Regions from separate parts of the Sporomusa intestinalis genome, predicted to be linked through region 1. Evidence: riboswitches for the same ligand, from Rfam matches in the RefSeq annotation. Region 1 holds a riboswitch; each other region holds the start of a gene.
What was found. A riboswitch is a leader RNA that binds a small molecule or an ion and turns the genes downstream of it on or off. The one in region 1 is predicted to bind cobalamin.
Positions count from the first base shown of each region.

Region 1 (5,678 bases):
CGAGTAGACCACTTGTTGTCAGCGAATACTAAATAGGTTATAATTATTCACAAGTGGACAGGACGGCCGGTTTCTAGTGATGGGCTTAATGAACGGGCAGTTACAACTTGATTGATTAATATTTTTGGAGGTGTATGTTTTTTTGGCGCGACAACCAGGCAAAGTACAGATTATCCCTCTGGGCGGGATGGGGGAAATTGGCAAGAATATGACGGTAATCCGTTATGGTGATGAAATCATTGTAGTTGATTCAGGGTTAATGTTTCCGGAAGATGACATGCTGGGCATTGATCTGGTCATTCCCGACATCAGCTATCTGTTGGACAACCGTGAGTTAGTCAAGGCTATTGTTTTAACCCATGGGCATGAAGACCACATTGGGGCATTGCCGTATGTGTTAAAACAGCTGAGTGTTCCCGTATACGGAACTCGCCTGACCCTGGGGATTTTAGAGGGACGCCTGAAGGAAAACAATGTTCCGGCCAGCAATCTGCATGCCGTAAAATCCGGGGACCAGATCCAAATCGGCCATTTTTCCATTGGCTTTATCCGGGTAAGCCATAGCATCGCCGATGCGGTAGCTTTATCCATTAAAACGCCTGTAGGTGTCATAGTCCATACGGGAGATTTTAAACTTGATCAAACACCGGTTGACGGTAAAGTCACTGATTTTCACAAATTTGCCGAATTAGGCGACCAGGGGGTGCTGGTGCTGCTGGCAGACAGTACGAACGCCGAGCGGCCCGGCTATACGCCAAGTGAGAAATCAGTGGGCGTTACCTTTGATGATGCCTTTCGCAATGCGCGGGAACGAATTATTATTGCCTCTTTTTCATCCAATATTCACCGGATTCAACAGGCTATTGACACAGCCTGCAAGTACCGGCGCCGGGTGGCCATCCTGGGCCGGAGTATGGTGAACGTTGTTACGATCGCCTTAGAACTTGGTTATTTAAATGTTCCCGAGGGCGTTATTATTGATATTGACGAAATTAACAACTATCCCTCATCCAGCATCGTTATTTTAACAACAGGCAGTCAAGGGGAACCCATGTCGGCCCTCACCCGGATGGCCATGTCGGATCATAAGAAAGTTGAAATTATTCCCGGTGATACTGTAATTATCTCGGCTACGCCAATACCGGGCAACGAGAAGCTGGTGTCACGGACGATTGATTATTTATTCCGCCAGGGCGCCGAGGTTGTTTATGAATCCACCTCAGGCATCCACGTATCCGGCCATGCCAGCCAGGAGGAGCTTAAGCTGATGCATAATCTGCTGCGGCCGAAATTCTTTATCCCCGTACATGGCGAATACCGGCATCTGATTAAGCATTCTAAACTGGCCCAGTCTTTAGGCATGGCCAAGGAAAATATTTTTGTTGCCGAAAACGGCCAGGTCCTGGAATTTACCGCGGACAAGGGCGCTATAACCGGCAAGGTAACCTCAGGCAATGTCCTGGTGGACGGCCTGGGGGTCGGCGATGTGGGGAATATCGTCCTCCGGGACCGCCGCCAACTGTCGCAGGACGGGATACTTATCATTGTTGTCACTATGGATAAGCAGCGCGGTCAGGTAGCTGCCGGCCCGGACATTGTATCCCGCGGTTTTGTCTATGTCCGTGAATCCGAGCAGCTGATGGAGGATGCCAAGGAGCGGGTTAAACAGGCCCTGGATAAATGCGAACTCAATAATATTACCGAATGGGCCACAATTAAGTCTAATGTTCGCGATACCCTGGGCAAATATTTATATGAACGCACCCGCCGGCGACCCATGATTCTGCCTATCATTATGGAAGTCTGAAAAGCTGCTTGCCGCTTCAGTCAAAGAAAACACGGCTTGGGCCGAGCTGGGGCGAAAGCGGAAGCCGGGTTGCCCTTATCCAGGGAAAACTAACCTTTCTATCCTGAAAAATACATTTTTCATTCTTTGCTGGTGCCAGCGTAATGGCATGAGTGTCTATCAGGATAAAAAAAGCCCTGCCGCAGTTAGTTAGTCTAATTGCGGCAGGGCTTATAGGTTGGGGCCTGGTACCAGCTTCTAAGAAGGCGACAACAGCGGCTAAATAAACCAGAAAAAGAGTAAGGCTAATAACAGCACCCAAAAATGGGATAACAGAAAAAATATGATCGCTGCCAAAATCAACCAGAATAGCATAAATCTAATCCCACCCTCTGCTTGTTATCTATTACATATTATGTTTGGTAAAGAAATATGCTACCGCCAGGCAGTGAGACAAACACAGCGAATAAATGTGTCAGAGTATACGCCTGACGGTGGCTGTAACCAATAAATCCTCAATCATCTATTTACAAATGTGTTTGGCCTGATCTATACTAAGGGCAAGAGAATTTTTGTGCTAATTTATCCCATATACACCATTAACAGCATAATGTGGGGATAGGTGCCCTTCGGGGCTTAATAGAGAAGTCCGGTGCAATACCGGCACGGTCCCGCCACTGTAACGGGGAGCAAGCCTGCAAGTGCCACTGAGCAATCGCTTGGGAAGGCGCAGGCGAGCGATGAACCGGAGTCAGGAGAACTGCCTGCCCGGCAATCGCCATTTGTACCTGCGAGCGACAGGGCGGGGATTACGGCAGCGTAAACACGCAAACACTTTCCTTGCAGGAGAGTGTTTTTGTCATTCTGCCAGAAGTTAAAAAATTTTTCTGTGGGCATATGAACGACTAGACCCTAATGGGTGGCGTCCTAAAGGGCTTGACTCAAGCCAAGTTTTTCTGATGAGGACGTTCTCGTTGAAAAACATTGCCATGAGGCAAAAAGGAGAGGAACAGCATGAGTCTGATCGACTGGTTTTCCCGGTTGTTTGTGAAAGAAGCCAAGCATTATGTCTTTACACCGGTAACAGCGGATGTGGAAAGGATTGTGTTCCAGGAGGGACAACACTATTTTCGCCTGCGCCTGGCGGAAATGTTCCTTAAGGATGACCGGAAGCTGTTTCGCAAGGTTGTGCCAGTGGTTTCCTCTGTGGTCGGTTTGCAATTCGGCGCCAATGCGGCCCAGCAGCTGCCCAGCGTGGCCGGTCCGCTGGCGCTTAACCTGGATGAAAGCTCGCTGGGACATGGCGTGGAGCTGAATTACTCCCTGACCAACCTGGTGCCTTATCGCGGCGGCCGGGTGTCGATTAGTGCCGCCTTACTGGCCTATGTCAACAAAGACTATTTTCAGTCTTTTTTAAGTCTTGCCAATAGCATTTCCAGCCTGCTGACCATCGGCCAGCTGTCAACCACTCTCAAAGTGGTCGACAGTGCGGTCAGCGCGCTGCAGGACCTCTTAGCCGGCGGGGATAAAGACATCCGTCTGGTGTTTCACAATGAATACGCCGGAACAGACAGCCTGGGCGGCGTATCGCTCCAGAACGGCTATTTTGCCGTGATTAAGGCCGATGCCGCCAAGTTCAACCCGGAAAAGCTGTTCGTAAAAAATTCGCAGCTCTACTGGGGTGACGACCAGACACCGGCCAGGCCGCTTACCGGTTATGACTACATGCTGTTCAGCGTGGAAGCGGCGCTGTACCGGGACGACTTCCGTTATTTTGCTGAGTACAACAGCTTGCTCTATACGGCCATTGAAAAGGGCATGATCAATAAAAGCGAGGGCGATGCCGTTATCCGGGCCGGTATGCTGGCTGTATTCAAATCAGATGATCTGACCTATGTTGATAAAACGCGGGTAGCGGCCGCACTCAAACAGGAATATGAAGAACGGCTCTCGCTGCAGGGTAAATTAAAAGGAACAATCGCTGCCGACGGGCAGTGGCTGAACACCAGGGCGCTGGCAATCAACCCGGACGGGGTGTGGCGGCAGATTGAGCCGCTATTGGCTGAACCACGGGATGATGCTGCTATTGCCGGCAAAATCTTTAGGCTGATCGAAAACGGCAAAATCGCCTGAAACTTAATTTGCGAACCTAAAGAAACGATCAGGCCCTAACGGGCACAGGCTGGATGAAAATAGCGTCACAACCTGGTATTTTTTCCATATGAGAAATACTATCATAAAACCGGAAAGTTAACCTTTCTATCCTGAAAAATAGCATTTTATATTCTTTGATGGTGCCGTTATAACGACATGACTGTCTATCAGGATAAGAAAAGACTTGGCTTGGGCCAAGTCCTTTGGGACGATACCCTTTAGGGTATCGTCGTTCTTATGTCCACAGAAATTATTTTTTAACTGCTGGTAGACTAAAAAAGGTACACCGGCCATCAACCTGCGGTGTACCTTTTAATGTTCCGGCTTATAAACCTAAAAAACCGACTCTATAAAGCCGGTTATGCAGCCTGAACCTATTTTTTACTTATTATTCCCTCGGAAACGGGAAGGTAGAAAAAATTACTGGATATCATTTTTCATTCGCTCCAGAAACAATTGCAAAGCCTCTCTCTGGCCGGGAGTGAGAGTTTTAGCAATGGTTACTAATTGCTTGATATCTATTGGTATTTCCGTATCATCATCAGAAAAGAATTCACTTAAACTTATTCCTAAGCCAGCACATATTTTACTCATAGAATCAACGGTAGGCTGTTTTTCACCTAACTCAATCTGCCTTACAAAACCCTGTGACAGTCCTGCTATAGCCGCGAGTTTATTCGTACTATACCCTTTTAATTCACGTAGTTCAATAATGCGTTTTGTGATATCCATTTTTAACCACCTTAAAAATAATTCTAAAAATAATTCTATAGTAATAATAGCATATATCACTATCGGAAAAATAATATCATAGTATTGACTGATTAATTCTATAGAATTAGAATGTTAAGCATAAGATGTACTAAAAAGGAGGATGAGAAAATGACGCTGGAAAAATTGCGGACTATGAAAAATATGTCGCAGCAAAAACTGGCGAAGGCAGCAGGCTTAACGCAGGGATATATTTCCGAACTTGAGCGTGGCGCAAAAAAAAATCCTGGCCAGGTAGTGGTAAAAAGGTTAGCAAACGCTCTTAATGTATCCACTGATATGATTTTAGGACTATTTCCTGATACATTGCCTGCCAATGCCAAAGAAAAGTTGTAGCGGCCTAGGAAATGAGGTTGCAAAACGAAAACCGACCAAGCCGGCCGGTTCCTTACGTACTATTTTTTTATATAGGGACTACTTATTTCAATGGGATTAAAGAAAGCCGCCACATCGATTTCTAACCCTTCCGCGATTAGAAATAACATATCTATAGAAAACGCGGAATTAGCCTGGGGAGCTTCAATTTTAGATATATGGCTTGCACTGACTTCAATTTTTTCAGCTAATGCTTCTTGGCTTAATCCGCGTATATTCCGATAAAAAGCTACCTTTCTACCGATTTCTCTATATTTTTCTACATACCTTTTCGGTTTCCGCAATACTTATCCACCTCCTGCGTTCATTATACTGGGGATGGAAATGCCATTGCACTTCACAAATAATATAATATTGTTGCATTGCTTGTGAAATAAATGGTATTATATGGTGAAAAAGATAATGGTTTTGCCGCTGTTTTAATATATATACGACATATCTTCTCTACGTCTTTACTTAATCCTGTTAACAAATACCTGATTTATGGAAAAGTTCGCTCAACAGCAAAAACAGTTTTGCCATATAGCTTGACCTTGACCGTAAGCCAGAGCCTACCGGTCTTGCAACCGGATCAGGACTGAAAAGATCATCT
Region 1 is NZ_AP042390.1:2,503,735-2,509,412, forward strand. It holds gene ACZ481_RS11700 (ribonuclease J) at 188-1,807, shown strand; cobalamin riboswitch at 2,389-2,568, shown strand; gene ACZ481_RS11705 (hypothetical protein) at 2,801-3,919, shown strand; gene ACZ481_RS11710 (helix-turn-helix domain-containing protein) at 4,361-4,672, opposite strand; gene ACZ481_RS11715 (helix-turn-helix domain-containing protein) at 4,823-5,047, shown strand; gene ACZ481_RS11720 (helix-turn-helix domain-containing protein) at 5,107-5,370, opposite strand.

Region 2 (5,678 bases), 190 kb from region 1:
CGCCGCCAAATCAAAATAGCGCTCATACCCGGGTAAGGCATGATCAATAAAAAATACGACCCGGTCACCATTGACGATTGCCGAATTGATTGTCTTTAAGGCGGAAAAAGGCTCTATTTCCAGCTCCAGCTTAACTGCCAGCACATCTGCAGCCGGCAGGCTGGCAATATCGGTAGCGGTGGTAATAACCGCGGTGGCGCCGGCAGCGGCCGCTATCAGCCGGGTCAAATCATTGGCGCCGCCGATATGTCCGGCCAGCAGGCTAATGGCAAAGTTGCCGCCATCATCCATGACCACCACAGCCGGATCAATCCGTTTATCCTTGACATAGGGGGCAATAACCCTTACCACAATACCTGTTGCCATAATGAAGATAAACCCTTCATACCGCGGGAATATTTCCTGAACCAGCTCACTTAAGGATTGATAGGAGTGCGGTGAATTGATCGGATTGCGCCCAGCCTTAACATATAAATCAACATTGGCCCCCAGGCAGGGCGCTAAGCGCCCTGCCAGTTCAGCCCCTTTATTAGTCACGGAAATGACTGCCAGCTTCACAACCTACCGACCCTCCTCCTGTGCCTGCCTGAACATATGGCCAAACTCAGGAGCGTACAAGCGGGATAAGGCATAATCGGTATGTAAGACTTTCCCCACAACAATCATGGCCGTACGGTCAATCCCGCTCTCCCGGGCAACCTGGGCAATCGTGGCCAGTGTGCCGCGGAAGATTTGCTGATCAGGCCAGGAAGCCTTCTGGACAATAGCCACAGGGGTTTCCCAGGGATAACCGCCGTCAACAAGCTCTTTAACCACATTATCGAGCATATGGACGCTCAAAAAAATACACATCGTTGCTTCATGGCTGGCCAGCGCCGCCAGTTTTTCTTTCTCCGGCACCGGCGTCCGGCCTTCCAGGCGGGTAATAATTACTGTTTGCGACACGTCAGGCAGGGTATATTCCTGCTTTAAGGCCGCCGCGGTGGCCAGGAAGGAACTAACCCCCGGTATAACCTCAAAGGTAATATTCCGGGCCGCCAGTGCATCCATTTGTTCCTGGATGGCGCCATAAATACTGGGATCACCGGTATGAAGCCTGACTACCAGCTTCTGGTCCTTAACCCCCGCCGCCATCACGGCAATAACCTCTTCCAGGGTCATAGAAGCGCTGTTGTAAATCACAGCCCCGTTTTTGGCCAGCGACAGCAGCGCCGGGTTTACCAGCGAACCGGCATAGATAATAATATCCGCCTGGCCTAATAGACGCTGCCCTTTCACGGTTATGAGCTCAGGGTCGCCAGGTCCGGCTCCTACAAAAAATACATGCATTTTACTTGTGCTCCTTTCTTCTTCACTGTGTAATGTTGCGGCAGCTGCCCATTTTATCACAGGCAATTATATAAATCGGATTAAGTGCTTTAAACATATTGCTGGCGCCAGCCTGCTGGAGCCGGGTAACCTGAACGCAGCAGGCTTCCACCTGGTATTCAGGCCGTTGCCGCATGCTGCCAAGGGCGGCAGCTAAGGTCTCTACCGTAACTGCCGTGATAATCATTCTGCCTCCCGGCTTCAACAACCCGTCGGCGCAACTGAGAATTTCAGACAGCCTGCCGCCGCTGCCGCCAATTAAAATAACCTCAGCCGCCGGCAGTCCTGCCAGCGCCTCCGGGGCAGAGCCCAGTATGACCTCCACATTGGCAGCCTGAAATTTAGCGGCATTAGCCTTGATTAAGTCAACCCCTTCCGCTTCCCGCTCAATGGCAAATACCCGCCCCTGGCTGGCCAGCAAAGCAGCCTCGACCGACAACGAGCCGGTACCTGCGCCAATGTCAATCACCGTGTCCGCAGCACCGATGCCGGCTTTCGCCAGGGTTAAAATCCTGATCTCCTGCTTGGTCATCGGGATGCCGCCGCGGATAAACTCACTGTCGGGAATTCCCAGCTTATGGTTCATGCCTTCACCACCATTACGCTATGTTCGAACCCGGGGGTTGCCGCTGTGTCAGCCAAGGTCAGCGCCGCTACCGCTTCATTATCATAAGACAAATTGGCGCACAGCCAGACACAGGCCGTTTCCGGCCACCCCTGCGCCAGCAACACACGGGCAATATGGGCTGGGTTATGCTGATGATCGGTTAAAATACCTAATTTATACCCCGGCCGGTATCGGAGCAGCTCATCGGCCGCCTCGCGGCCATGCATGCTGATTAAGGCCGCATCCTGCCAGACTTCGGCCAGCCGGGCAAACGCCAGCTGCACAGAGCTGATGCCGGGAACAACCCGGATACGCGTAGGTTCGAACCGGCCCCTAAGGGCAGTCAGCATGCTGTAAAAGCCGGGATCGCCCGACACCAGCACAATTACATCCTCACAGGCAAGCTGCTGCCCGATGAAATCCAGCACGCCCTCAACATCCTTATCGATTATCCGCCTGGTCTGATGGGCTGAGCCGAATGTGTCAAGCGCCCGCTTGCTGCCCACCAAAACCTTCGCCCCGGCGATAATCCGGCTCGCGACAGGCAGCACATAATCAGGCGAGCCAGGGCCTATGCCCACAACGATTATCTGATGTTCCATCCTAAATGGCCTCCAATTTCCCTGGCAGTCTGGTCAAGCCCCAGTATTTCGCCCTTCAGGGTCACAATCACGGTTCCTACAGTCAAATCGCCGAACACATACCGCTCGGCCCGGGCACTGGCCCGCTCAGCCAGCACCTTGTACACAGCCGTCATATTATAGCGGGCTATAATCGGCATGACAGCCTCGGTCGTAGTGGAGGCCAAAACCTCCTCGACCGCGGCCTGCGGTGCGCCGCCGGCGGCCAGATAGGCGGCCAGTGTCTCCAGTCTGGCATCAGCCATCCGGTTGTGGGTATGAAATATGCCGGCCGACACTTTGACGATTTTCCCGAGATGACCGAATAAAAGTACCCGGCGCATACCATATTTAACGGCATTCTCCAGCATATGGCCGATAAAGTTGCTGGTCTGAACAACAGCGGCAGCCGGAATGCCATAACGGTTGATCGCAATATCCTGGCCAATTTTGCCCGGGGCAAACACGATCTCATCATAGCCCAGTGCCTGCACCACACTGATTTGCGGCACAAGCGAATTTTTAAACGCTTCTTCGGACATCGGTTCCACAATACCGGTAGTGCCGATAATGGATAAACCGCCAACAATCCCGAGGATTGGATTCAGCGTCCTGGCAGCCAGTTTTTCCCCGCCGGGCACAGAGATTGTCACGACCGCGCCCCTGCCCGGCGGCAGGCATTCCCCAACCGCCCGGATAATCATGGCCCGCGGCCCGGGATTTACCGCCGGTTCACCGACAGGTACCGCTAAACCCGGCTTGGTCACGGTCCCGACCCCTTCCCCGGCTTTAATCACTACGCCAGGCTCATCGTTTACCATCATTTCGGCCATAATTTTTACCCCGTTGGTAATATCGGGGTCATCACCGGCATCCTTTATCACCCAGGCCGTACCGCCGCCGGCAATTGCCGAGCTTCCGGCCACCGGCACTGCCAGCGCCACCCCCTGGGGTGAAATTACCTCAACTGCTGCCACAGACTGCCCTTTCCAGGCCAATACCGCCGCTTTGGCAGCGGCAGCCGCACAGGTCCCGGTGGTAATCCCCTTGCGCATCGGTTTATCAGACAACAAAAAACCCCCTTGAGCAGGGGGTAAATACCAAACAAGAAAATTTTTTGCCTGATTATTGTACCCACACCTGCCTATCTTCCGTAGGTCCCAGTACTTCATCAGATGAAGTACTAGCGGCATGTGCCGGAACAGGCAGGTCTCCTGACTCTGGTTCATCGCGACCTTGTAATCCACCAAACCCAAAGCTAGACTTGCCGGACTACTCGCCTTCCCGGTTTCCCAGTGGCACAAATTTAAGCAGCATCCCCAATACAGTGGCGGGACCGTGCCGGTATTGCACCGGACTTCCCTATTAAGCGTGAAGCACCCGTTCCCTACACTTATCAAATTATTATCCTAAATATAATTCCCTATTGTTATGTATTTTCCTGCTGGCTGGTCGAATAATTATGAATTTTAATAGTTAGCCTCTTAATTGCAAAAATTATGCAATTTTTTGCGAATTCAAACAGGATTTTTTCATCTCCATGCGGAATGTTACACTGGTCAGACCATCATACCAAACATCTAATTTTTTATTTGGGGGAGTGGAGAGTTTGAAAAAAGTGAGTGAGCATTGGCAACAAGCGTTTACAGCCTATGCCGACGGCCTCAGCCTGTTCTCAGAGTTTGAGGCCAGGGCCAAAAACGCCGCCGCTGAGGTTTTCCGGGTCAAAACAGCAGCCGAAGCTGCCGCAGTCATTACCAGCCTTGTTAAGTACACAAATGCCCGCAAAATTGTAGCTGTCAACAGCCCGCTGCAACAAGCAGCCGGCATCAATGCCGCCCTGGCCGAGCTTGGTGTTACTCTGTACACCGACCAGGCCGACATTGCCGAGCATGCGGAGAGCGCCGACATTGGCATTTCGGCGGTGGAATTTGCCATCGCTGAATCAGGCAGTGTCTGCCAGGATGCCATGGCCTTTGAAAGCCGCCTGGTTTCCATGCTTCCTCCTGTTCATGTTGCCTTTATGAACAGTGGTCATGTTGTGCCTGGTGTAACAGAAGCCATGGAGGTAATCTCCAAGGTATATGACCGTGGTTATATTAGTTTCATTACCGGTCCCAGCCGCACGGCCGACATTGAGCGGGTGCTGACAATCGGCGTGCATGGCCCCAGCCGGTTTATCATTATTGCCGTTGATGAAGAAGTTAACGGAGGTAATTGTTAATGAATACAAACAACCGGAATATAAAAAATGAAATAGAAGAGAAACTGAATGACGATATATTACGCGGCGCCTTAGGCCGCTTTGCCGAGGCCTACCCTGTCTCGCGGGCCAAAGCCTATGAGAATGTGGCCGATGTGGAAGCCCTCCGCGAGCAGGTCCGGCAGATGAAGATCGGGGCGGTTGCCGACATTGACAACCTGGCTGCTAAATTTGAAGCCGAAGCAACCAGGCGTGGCGCCAAAGTGTTCCGGGCCCACGATGGTGAAGCCCTGAAAAAATATCTTATCAATCTCTGCCGGGAAAAGAATGTAAAACGGATTGTGAAATCCAAATCCATGGCCTCCGAGGAGATTCACCTGAATCATGACCTGGAGGCAGCCGGGCTGCATGTAAAGGAAACCGACCTGGGCGAATGGATTATCTCCCTGGCCGGTCACAAGCCCTCCCATATGGTTATGCCGGCCATCCATTTAAACCGGGAGCAGATTGCCGATTATTTTTCCCGGGAACTGAAACAGGAAATTCCCACTGATATTCCCTTTATGGTCCAGGCGGCCCGGACAGCCCTCAGAAGTGAATTCCTCCAGGCCGACATGGGTATCTCCGGGGCAAACTTCGGCATCGCCGAAAATGGGGCTATCGGCCTGGTAACCAACGAAGGCAATGCCCGCCTGGTAACTACCCTGCCCCGTATTCATGTTGTTATCATCGGCTATGAAAAGCTGATCCCCACCATCAACGATGCCGCCCCGATCCTGCGCACCCTGCCGCGCAACGCCACCGGCCAGCTGATGACCAGCTATATGACCATGACCGCAGGAGTTACCCCGGTAATGGTTAAGCAGGACGGCAAATGGGT
Region 2 is NZ_AP042390.1:2,316,279-2,321,956, reverse strand. It holds gene ACZ481_RS10685 (cobalt-precorrin 5A hydrolase) at 1-558, opposite strand, end outside; gene cobM (precorrin-4 C(11)-methyltransferase) at 562-1,329, opposite strand; gene cbiT (precorrin-6Y C5,15-methyltransferase (decarboxylating) subunit CbiT) at 1,352-1,954, opposite strand; gene cbiE (precorrin-6y C5,15-methyltransferase (decarboxylating) subunit CbiE) at 1,951-2,577, opposite strand; gene cbiD (cobalt-precorrin-5B (C(1))-methyltransferase CbiD) at 2,562-3,650, opposite strand; cobalamin riboswitch at 3,783-3,994, opposite strand; gene ACZ481_RS10660 (LutC/YkgG family protein) at 4,214-4,819, shown strand; gene ldhH (L-lactate dehydrogenase (quinone) large subunit LdhH) at 4,819-5,678, shown strand, end outside.
Region 2: linked by a shared signal. The riboswitch ahead of cbiD (cobalt-precorrin-5B (C(1))-methyltransferase CbiD) and the one ahead of ACZ481_RS11705 (hypothetical protein) in region 1 are both predicted to bind cobalamin.

Region 3 (5,678 bases), 1.6 Mb from region 1:
ACCGTTATGAACCACATGACTTGTAGTCACATCGTCGCCATATTTTCTGACCATATCAAGCACTGTTTGTTTGCAGGTGCTGCCAAGCAGCAGTCTGGTAGAGTCATTTTTCGGGTCGCAGCCAATCTGGCAGACAGCGTGTCCCTGTTCCGCCAGGGCCGCCGTTACATTGGCTGCTGTTGTCGATTTTCCAATCCCGCCCTTGCCGTAAAACGCAATTTTTTTCATTTTTTTCTCTTGTATTCCTCTCTCCATCAATTCGTAAGAAAAGACTCGGCTTATGTCAAGTCCTTGGGGACGATGGCAGAAGCCGCCTGTGCCCTTTAGGGTATAATCGTTCTTATGTCACGGAATTTCTTTTATAAATTCTGGTAGACGCAAAAAACCCGCTGTTGCGATTGATGCAATAACTAAAAATAAACTCCTGAGCTTAACCCAGGAGTTTATTGCGGCTTTATAAAAGCGTTATCGCAAAATCCCCCTCCCCATCGCTCGTAGGTCAACCGGTGATTGTCAAACAGGCAGTTCTCCTGGCTCTGACTCATCGCTCCTCCAAACCTTCCCACGACCTGCTAGCAGCGGTGGCGTCGCACCGTCGACACACTTCTGGTGTGTTCGGCACTAGCCTCCTTCGGTGGCGTCGCACCGTCAACACACTTTTGGTGTGTTCGGCACTAGCCTCCTTCGGTGGCGTCGCACCGTCAACACACTTTTGGTGTGTTCGGCACTAGCCTCCTTCGGTGGCGTCGCACCGTCGACACACTTCTGGTGTGTCCGGCACTAGCCTCCTTCGGTGGCGTCGCACCGTCGACACACTTCTGGTGTGTCCGGCACTAGCCTCCTTCGGTGGCGTCGCATCGTCGACACACTTCTGGTGTGTCCGGCACTAGCCTCCTTCGGTGGCGTCGCACCGTCAACACACTTTTGGTGTGTTCGGCACTAGCCTCCTTCGGTGGCGTCGCACCGTCGACACACTTCTGGTGTGTTCGGCACTAGCCTCCTTCGGTGGCGTCGCAGTGGCATAATTGGAGTTGCTCCTCATTACAGTGGCGGGACCGCGCCGGTGTTCCACCGGACTTCCCTATTAAGCCCCGCAGGGCACCTGTTTCAGCTGTATTTTGTTAAATCAGTCCGGCTGCTTCCAGCCACACGGTAGCGGCCAATAACCAACTTCCGGCTTATGACTGTCCGTGCCGGTGACCGTGGCTTTTGCCGCAGGCGTGGCTGTGGCCGGGACTGCAGTTGCCCCCAGCCTGGCGGTGGCCATGAAGTGGATGGGCGATGGCAGAGCGGAGATGGTTTACATAGATATCCTGAATGGCGGTATTCTCTCCTAAACCATGGAAATATACATCAACACGGAAGCCGGCCGCCAACAACTGCGACTTCGCCGAATCTTCCTCATCCCCGGCCATGTCGTTGGTTGCATGATCACCAGCCACCAGCAAAAATGGCATCAGGGTAACTTTTTTCACCTGTTGCAGTTTCAGTTTGTCAATAATACGGCTTAAAGACGGAAAACCTTCGACAGTATACACAAAAACATTGTTTAAGCCGGCGTCTGCCAGTTTTAGCTGCAACACCGAGTAAGCAGCATTAGCCGGATGCATACCGCCATGGCCCATAAGCACCACAGCGCTGGCGCCATCATCGGCAGGCAGCTGCGTCTTTAATGCATTAATGGCAATTTCGTAGTCATCGGGATGATTCTCATGACCCATGCAATACAGCAGAGGGCGGCCCAAACGGATTTTATCAAAAGCTTTTTCCTTGGCATGGGCGTAATGGGCAACAAGGACCCTGATTTTTTCATATTCGGCACCTGCCACGATATGCAAAGGCTGGAGGTATACTTCCTTGTAGCCTTCGTCCTGCAGGCGCTGTAAGGCCTGGATCTCATTATCAACCTGAACGCCGGCAGCGGCTAAACGTTTGATGACGGTACGCGAAGTAAAAGCCCGCCGCACCTCATATTCGGGAAAACTAGCGCGGATTTTGTTTTCGACAGTTTCAATATTTAGTTTAAGGGTTTCCTGATAAGAAGTTCCAAAGCTAACAACGACAATAGCCTTTTTTGATGACTTGTTTTGCTCTTGCTCCATAGTTATTGCCTCCTCCATAATCTCCCACATAGGTACCACAAAAATAAAAGCCCTCGCTGGCGCAGGCCGGGAGGGTTCTGTTCAGAGGAAATCAATCCAGATAACCGTAACAATTAACCGCAATTGATATTCTAAATCCCCTCCTCATCGCTCGTGAGTAAAAACGGTGATTGACAGACAGGCAGTTCTCCTGACTCTGGTTCATCGTTACACCCAAACCTTCCCAAGACGGTTGCGTCTCAGTGGCATATCTTAGGCTAACTCCCCATTACAGTGGCGGGACCGCGCCGGCTTTTAACCGTACTTCCCTATTAAGCCCTTTAAGGCACCTGGCTCCTACTATTCAATTTTCAGAAAAACAGCTTATTTATTACCAATAATAGCATCCGTTATCAGCTATTGTCAAACACATCCTGTTTTATACAGAATATAGTGAATATTATACCCGGTCCAAAGGAAAGCTGCAGAAGCTTCGCTTTCCATAACCGGCGCAGGGAAAATCGCTGCCGCTTTAGCAGCGCGATTTACAACTGCCACGCCATCAAATAATAGACCGCAGAGCAGGCACAGGGCGGGCCAAATCATAGGAAAGCTGGCTGATCATCGGGCCGGCGTTGATTTGGATCAGAGCAATGCCTTCAGGCACTGTTACCTGGGTCTGGGTAAAATTGGCTATACCGGCAACACCGGCTGCAACAAGCCTGTCAGTAACGAGTTGGGCCTGTTCGGGCAGCACCGCTACCAACCCGATACTCACCTGCTTTTTCAACACCACAGTCTCCAGATTCCGCAGGGCTTCAATTGTTAAACCCAGTTCAGGGATCCTGACGCCGTAATTCCGCTCATCCATGTCTAAAACCGCAGTGATCCGGAAGCCGGGCGGCAGGAAATTCTGGTAACAATTTATCGATAACAGAGGCATCTCCATGCCCACCACAATGGTGTTCCAAACCGTATTGTAGCCCAGAATTTCACCAATCCACTGCAGCAGAAAATCAATCCTGTAGCCGACACCCTTGGTGCCGAACTCACCGAAAGAGGACAGGTCTTTGCGTATTATCGACGAGCTTATGCCGGTACGCTGGCCGATTTGAATGGACAGGCACATAGTCTCGCCATCATCCAGCATTTTTTTCAGGGCGTTATAATAGATTGCCATCCTGGTTATCGTCAGCTTAGATATATCATCTCTTGTTTTTATCATTTCGCATCTCCCTTTCCCGTAAAAATGAATAAAAAATTAAATACCCGGCTGCCACGACAGCCGGGAAATTTTTACAGCGCACACTAAATAGAAACTCCTGGTCAATGACCAGGAGTGAATTCAGCAGCAAACACAAAGCCAACCTGGCAGTAAATGCCACAGCAAGCCGGTGCGACTGTAATCCCCTCCCCATCGCTCGTGGGTTAAACGGTGACTGTCAGCTAGGCAGTTCTCCTGGCTCTGGCTCATCACTCCACCAAACCTTCCCAAGACAGTTATGTCTCAGTGGCATATCTTGGTTTTGCTCCCCATTACAGTGGCGGGACCGCGCCGGTGTTTAACCGGCTTCCCTATTAAGCCCATAAGGGCACCTAACTCATGATTATTTAATTACAATGTCTGAATATTATACATGTTAATAATACCATTTGTGACAGGAGTTGTCAAACACCTTCGGTTTTGATTTGATGTAACCTTACATTAAAGAGGTAGAGGCAAAACACAACCTCTTAGTATAATCAGAAACTATTTTTGGGTCTTATATCAAATCACTTTGGCTGTAACCTCAAAAGGAATATTTCACGCCTAACTGATAATTGCGGGCTGGCATGGGGAACGAGCCAAGTTGGGAATCTCCCACTAATTCATAATCTTGATTTGTTAAGTTATTAACTTTGAAATAGGCGCGGGCATGCTTATCAATAGAATAATTCATAGCCAGATCCACAATCCAGTAGCGTGAAGAGGTAAACCTCGTTGCACTGCGCCCGGTAGCCCCCGTGCCATCAATATCAATATTCCATTTTTCATCGGCATAGCTAACCCCTAGCCGGTAACCGTTTGGCTGCGAGTTTTCCGGGTCCTGAATATAGGCAGCACCAGTTTTTTCCTCAACCTTTAAATAAGAATATCCTGTCATAACAGTCCAGAGTGGCGAAATAGCCCGCCGTAATTCTATGTCGACACCCTTTTTGCGTAATTCGTTGATGTTGGACGGTGTATATACAGTTGTAGAGATACCGCTGTCATCATATGTATATGAGCCCCAGTCAATTGCATCGTGCAGCTTGCTTTGGAAATAACTGGCCTTAACATATGTCCGCTTATCCAATTTTTTATTGATGCCTATTGTCGTCGTATAGCCGGTTTCAGGTTTTAGGTTGGTATTGCCGACCAGCTTGTATCGGTAGATTTGCCCTCCATACTCATACTCACTACCCTCCTCCGGCCAGAATAAATCATCTACCAGCGGCGCATTAAAAACCTTGCCCCACGATATGTACATGTCTGTGGTTTCATCCATCTGGTAGTTCAATGAAGCCCGCGGCGTTGCCTTGGAACCGAACGTACTATGGTGGTCATACCTGATGCCTGGAGTCAGAATCCATTTGTCATTTAGCTGCATCCGGTCTTCCAAGTATGCTGCCTTATTGGTAATTTCCTGATTACCCATTGAGGTGTGCTGCACCCGGGTATTGCGCCATTCCACGCCCCCGACCAAAAGGTTTTTGTCATCTAGGTGCCAGCCATCCTGCCAGGCAATGCCGGTTTCCTTATTGTTGTACATCGAATCCTCATCGGTATCATGCAATTCATACTTATGATAATTTTGGTACAAGCGCAAGTATCCCGGGGTTGTTGATGATTTATCCATATTATATGTCAAATCCCAGTTATTGGTAAGCGTATCTAAATACGCACTGGGATTATGGTTTATAAAACCAAGTGGCTTATAAGGCTGCCCCTTATGGTCGTCAGCATGCTCCGCGCTGAATGTCAGTGAGGTCGTGTCGCTTAATTCCCTGTCAATACGGATTGTCATGTTTTTCTGATCATACGCGCTGTTCGGCATATCTTTTACGGTGCCAAATTTAAAATCTTTATAGGCAGAGTGATCCTGCTCTTCTTTCCCTGCTGTAATAAACCAGTTCCAGCCTTCCTCAGCGCCTGCTGTGGTAAGCTCATACTGCCTATACCCCCAGGAGCCGGCTCCGATATCAAGAGTCGAACGACTTTCGCCGCCTTGCCGGGTAATAATATTAATAACACCACCTACAGCGTCTGAGCCATATATTGCTGACGCCGCTCCTTTTACGATCTCAATGCGCTCAATATTGCTTAGGGAGGGAAGAACATTTAGATTGTAGGTCGCCTGACCATGGCCTGGTTTCTTATTTAAATTCACCCGACGTCCATCAATCAGGATGAGCACCCGCTCATCACCATTGAGGCGGACATATTCTTCCGCCCCCGGAAAACCCTGCTGTCGTATTTCAACGCCATTGGCATGTTTTAACACATCGGCCAGGCTCTTATAATGTCCGTTTTCAATCTCCTCTCTATCGATGATTGAAACATTAGCCGCTGCCTGG
Region 3 is NZ_AP042390.1:897,940-903,617, reverse strand. It holds gene ACZ481_RS04145 (nucleotide-binding protein) at 1-228, opposite strand, end outside; cobalamin riboswitch at 935-1,121, opposite strand; gene ACZ481_RS04140 (sirohydrochlorin cobaltochelatase) at 1,179-2,102, opposite strand; cobalamin riboswitch at 2,266-2,450, opposite strand; gene ACZ481_RS04135 (redox-sensing transcriptional repressor Rex) at 2,644-3,306, opposite strand; cobalamin riboswitch at 3,514-3,696, opposite strand; gene ACZ481_RS04130 (TonB-dependent receptor plug domain-containing protein) at 3,872-5,678, opposite strand, start outside.
Region 3: linked by a shared signal. The riboswitch ahead of ACZ481_RS04135 (redox-sensing transcriptional repressor Rex) and the one ahead of ACZ481_RS11705 (hypothetical protein) in region 1 are both predicted to bind cobalamin.

Region 4 (4,749 bases), 1.6 Mb from region 1:
ATAGGGCACGCTGCATAACAGCGTTTTTCAGCCCAAGATTTATATCCCTCAAATCTACCTCACATAAGGATGGGCGCCTGAATTTACTACTTGCGGTTAGGAGTTGTTTTATTTATGAAAAACCAACAAATCGAAAAGCTGACCCAGATGCTATTGGCCTGCGGCTACCATTCCGAACAAATTAGGCTGATCATTACTGAGACGCTGGACAGCCTTCCCGCTGAGGGGAGCCATTCTCGGGAACAGTCGGTCATTGAGGCCCTGGAAGGCTATGTGGAGTTTGCCACCAAATGTAAAATGACAAGCAACAAAGCAGTACAATACTAATAGAAGGAAGGTAATTCTATTGTCGATGAAAACAAAAGCGCTGATTCTGTTAACTTTAGTTGTGTTTTTGACCGGCCTCCTGGGGCTGGCGCAGCCCGGCGAGGCCGCGCGCAAAAAAAAGCCGGCTGTCTCGCCGGTCGGTGTAGTGGATTACAGTATTTTACTCAATCAGCATCCGGATAAGCCTGAGGCCGATAACAGGCTGCAGGCTGAGCATGAGCAGGCCAAACAGGAATATGACAGCAAAGCGGCCGGTCTCAGCGATGCCGGCAAACAGGAACTGGAGCTGCAGCTGCGGCAGCGGTTGGAGCAAAAGCGGCAGGAATTGCTAACCGCCATCACAACTAAAATTGATGCGGCTATCAGGGAAGTCGCAGCTGCCGAAGGGATTACGGTGGTGGTGCAAAAAAATGCCACCATTTATGGCGGTAAGGACATTACCAGCAATGTTCTGGAAAAATTAACCAAAACTAAATGACAGGGTATAGGTGTTCGCCCAAGGATTCATTAGGGCAGGCCGGGCAAGGCCGGCACTGCAAGCTTATACTACTCGATAATATACGCACTAACAATCTCTCCGTAATAAGCGATATGAAAATCCTTGTTTGCACCGTGAAATAAGCTGTCAACATCCTGTGGGTAAAATGTTTTCCTGTTTTCTGCGGTAATTTCACGCTCATCTTGTTTTTGCTTGTATATAACCCGGCACTCAAGCGTTAAAGGAAGCTCTTTGACAGCAGGAACCGAAATATGATTAGGTTTTTCCAGCGTCAGGTTAAGCTCTTTGATTTTATCCAGTTCACGACCGGATTTTGTCCCGCAAACCCCCAATATTTTTTTATCAAAAGCACCATAGGGTATATTTATTGTGAATTCCGGATTTTGTTCAAGTTGATGTTTGGTAAAACGGTTTTCTCTAACGAAAACTGTAAAAATCGGTTTTGACCATTCAATGCCGAGAGTACCCCAACCAATAGTCATAGAGTTCACTTTGTCATCGGCCTTTGTGGTCAGCAAAACGCCTGTTTTGACCGCTTTCATAATCTCATTAGCATAATCAAATACTTCAATTTCTTTTTTCACAGTAATATCCTCCTTTAAAAATTCGTTGTCTCTATGATACACTAACCTGCAAGCAGCAGAAAGTACGTACTTTTTGGTAAGATACTAACTAAAAGGGTACTATAAAAAGCAGGAAGGGCGTACATTTTGCTTTTTTGAATTGAATATTTTATGAATTTGTTGTTAATACTGCAGTGCAGGGTGGCGGGACCGCTGAAGCCGCTGTAGCAGCAGGAAGCGGGGGGTCGGCTATTGATTATTATAATCTTTAGAAAACAAGGGCAGTAAATATTGACAAAGGAAAAGATGTCCTGTATAATATGTACCATAACAGTGAAATTGAATATTGTTTGAGTTGGGTGCCCTTCAGGGCTTAATAGGGAAGTCCGGTGCGATGCCGGCGCGGTCCCGCCACTGTAACGGGGAGCAAGCTTAAGATATGCCACTGGGATAAAGATCCTGGGAAGGTTTAAGCAAGCAACGATCCGGAGTCAGGAGAACTGCCTAGCTGACAATCACCGTTTTACCCACGAGGTATGGGGAGGAGATTACAGTAAACACTTTTGAACCTGATTTATTCAGGTTGAATGTGTCCTTTTGCTGAATTTGCTCCTGGTATATTACCAGGAGTTTTGATTTAGTCACCACTGTAGAATTTCTCCCACCTGCAATAGCAGTTGGGAGTTTTCTTATTAGTTGCCATTTTTCTAAAACTCCTTTAAGTTATGCGCCTATTGGCACGGGTCTTTATGACCCGATTTTTTTTTCCAGAAGGCTGAACTGTCAATCCGGTTAAGGTCCTAGGCTGGCGTAGGGCTGACAATATATGTAGCAGAATTTGAGCAAAAAATTTTATAAAGACGAAGATAGGTGCCCTGAGGGCTTAATCGGGAAGCCGGTGTAATCCCGGCGCGGTCCCGCCGCTGTAAAGAGGAGTATTGTTCAACTGTGTCACTGGCTTGTTCCGGGAAGACAGAACAATATGATGAATCTGAGCCAGAATACCTGCCTATCTTATTACACACTGCACTTACGAGCGATAAGGAGGTGGGTTATGCCATACATAATAAAGCTTTCCCGGTGTTTTCATGGCCTAACCTGTAGAATACCCCTTGCTGTCACTGGTGAGGGGTATTTTTTACGGGTAATGCCGGACGGTGGCCCAAATTGCCGGCTGCCATAAGGGCTAGCGCAAGCAACTAATAGCAAAGGTAGACTAAGTAAGAGGAGAAGAGAAAAATGAGAGTAAGCAAGCACAACAGAAACATTGGTTTAGCGGCACTGTTGTTTTCCACACTGGCGCTGGCTTCGCCTGCCCATGCGGAGGATATCGAAGCTACAGAGGAATATGTCTGGGACACGATTTTGGTTACGGCGCAGCGCTATGAAAAAAAGGACCTGGATATCGGGGCGGCAACTGACGTATATACCAGCGAACAGTTACAGAACACCGGCGCCCGAAACCTGCAGCAGGCATTGGCCATGGCCACCGGCGTGATTTACCAGGCCAAAGGCCCCGGCGGGGCTTCGCTGGGATCTATGACCAGTAAAATTAGTATCAGGGGTGTGGAAAAAGGAACACTGCTGCTAATCAACGGCACGCCGGCCAATTTAAGAGGGTTGTATAATCTCGAGGATATGCCTCTGGAAAACGTGGAACGCATTGAGGTGGTCAAGGGCGGCGGGTCTGTTTTATATGGCAGCGAGGCTACCGGCGGTGTTATCAATATTATCACAAAGAAGGAAATGCCGAACACCGTTACTGTCGGCGGCGGCAACAAGGGGCAGCAAAACTATGCGCTGACGACGCAGGCCGGTAAGCTGGGTTTCAGCTATACCTATGATAAGTGGGGCGATGTTGGCAAAGTTTCTTCCAACTTGGCCACTCCGGAAATGTATAATGCATTTAATGGTTCGGAGAAAAATAATATTACCCTCAATTATGTTTTTGATGAAAATGTGGACTTAATGTACAGTCATAATGAATCAGTCAGCCGCTTTACCTATACCTTTGGTAAAGGCTATGACGCTAAATATGATTATCCTTATTTTATTGATGACAAGGCGCGCTACAATCGCCGGCACGATAATACCAAGGATTTTGTGCAGCTTAATGTGAAGCAGGGCGATTTAAAAGGCAATCTATACTATAATGCCAACAGTTTGCATTCTACCGGGATGGACTATTACAGTTCAACCGGCGAGAGCGACAAATATCCGCAATGGAAAGATTCCAAGGAGAAGAATCGCACATATGGTTTCGACCTGCAAAATATCTGGCAGACGAGCGGCAGTACGCTGTTATTTGGCGCAACCTATCAAAATGAGAGCTATACGCCGGAAGTGAAAGAAAGCACCCGCTATGAGCGCAATAATTATTCCCTTTACGGCCAATGGGAAGCGCCTCTGCGGGAGGCCGATACCTTTACGCTCAGTGCCCGGAAAAGCTGGACAGGCGGGGCTGCCGAAGATAAAAATTATCACAACTTCAGCGCCCAGGGACAGTTTGTCCATAAGCTGTCGGCCGACGCCAGTGTGTATGCCAGCATTGGCCAGTCCTATGTAATGCCAACTTTTGGCCAGATGTACTCCACTGGCGGTACTATGGTGGTCGGCGACCCCAATCTTCGGCCCCAGACCGGTATTCATTATGAAGTTGGCTGGAAGAAAAATCATAATAACCACAAATGGCGGGCGGCACTATTTAATTATGAGATTGAGGATAATATCAGCTTTAGCAAACAATCTGACAAATATTACGCCGTCAATGAGGATCTGAAAAATACGGGGATCGAGTTAAGCGCCGATATTCAGGGACATAACGGCTGGTCTTACCAGTACGGGCTGACCTACAGTGATCCCAAGGGCAGGGCAAAATCCGAAAAAACCGGCGTTAAAACCTATTGGGACAGAAACTTCGGCCGGCTGCAGCTCAATGGCGGGGCTACGTACCAGATGGATAAATGGACGGCCAGCCTCTCGGCGAATTACCTGGCCAAGCGGGTGCTTACGCCAAGCAATGCGCACTCTTTTGAAACCAAGCCTTATTTATTAACAAGCTTACATGTCAATTATGCCGTTGACGCAGTCAGTGAAATTAACTTGAGTATTGATAATGTGCTGGACAGGCAGGACAATGTCAACCATACCAGTTCGGCCTATTACACAACCCCCATTAATTACATGCTGAGTTATAAATATAAGTTCTAATATTATATTATGGGCAAATACCAGCCGTTTAAAGTGCTGGTATTTGTTTTTAGCACAGGGGACGGCACGGAACAGGGATGATCCCCGCAGTCATGGGCCGGAATATTGGAATTGTATTAACCGGAAGAAATATGTTTGACAACCCTAAGC
Region 4 is NZ_AP042390.1:892,652-897,400, forward strand. It holds gene ACZ481_RS04110 (hypothetical protein) at 115-327, shown strand; gene ACZ481_RS04115 (OmpH/Skp family outer membrane protein) at 353-805, shown strand; gene ACZ481_RS04120 (flavin reductase family protein) at 874-1,410, opposite strand; cobalamin riboswitch at 1,730-1,911, shown strand; cobalamin riboswitch at 2,241-2,416, shown strand; gene ACZ481_RS04125 (TonB-dependent receptor plug domain-containing protein) at 2,629-4,599, shown strand.
Region 4: linked by a shared signal. The riboswitch ahead of ACZ481_RS04125 (TonB-dependent receptor plug domain-containing protein) and the one ahead of ACZ481_RS11705 (hypothetical protein) in region 1 are both predicted to bind cobalamin.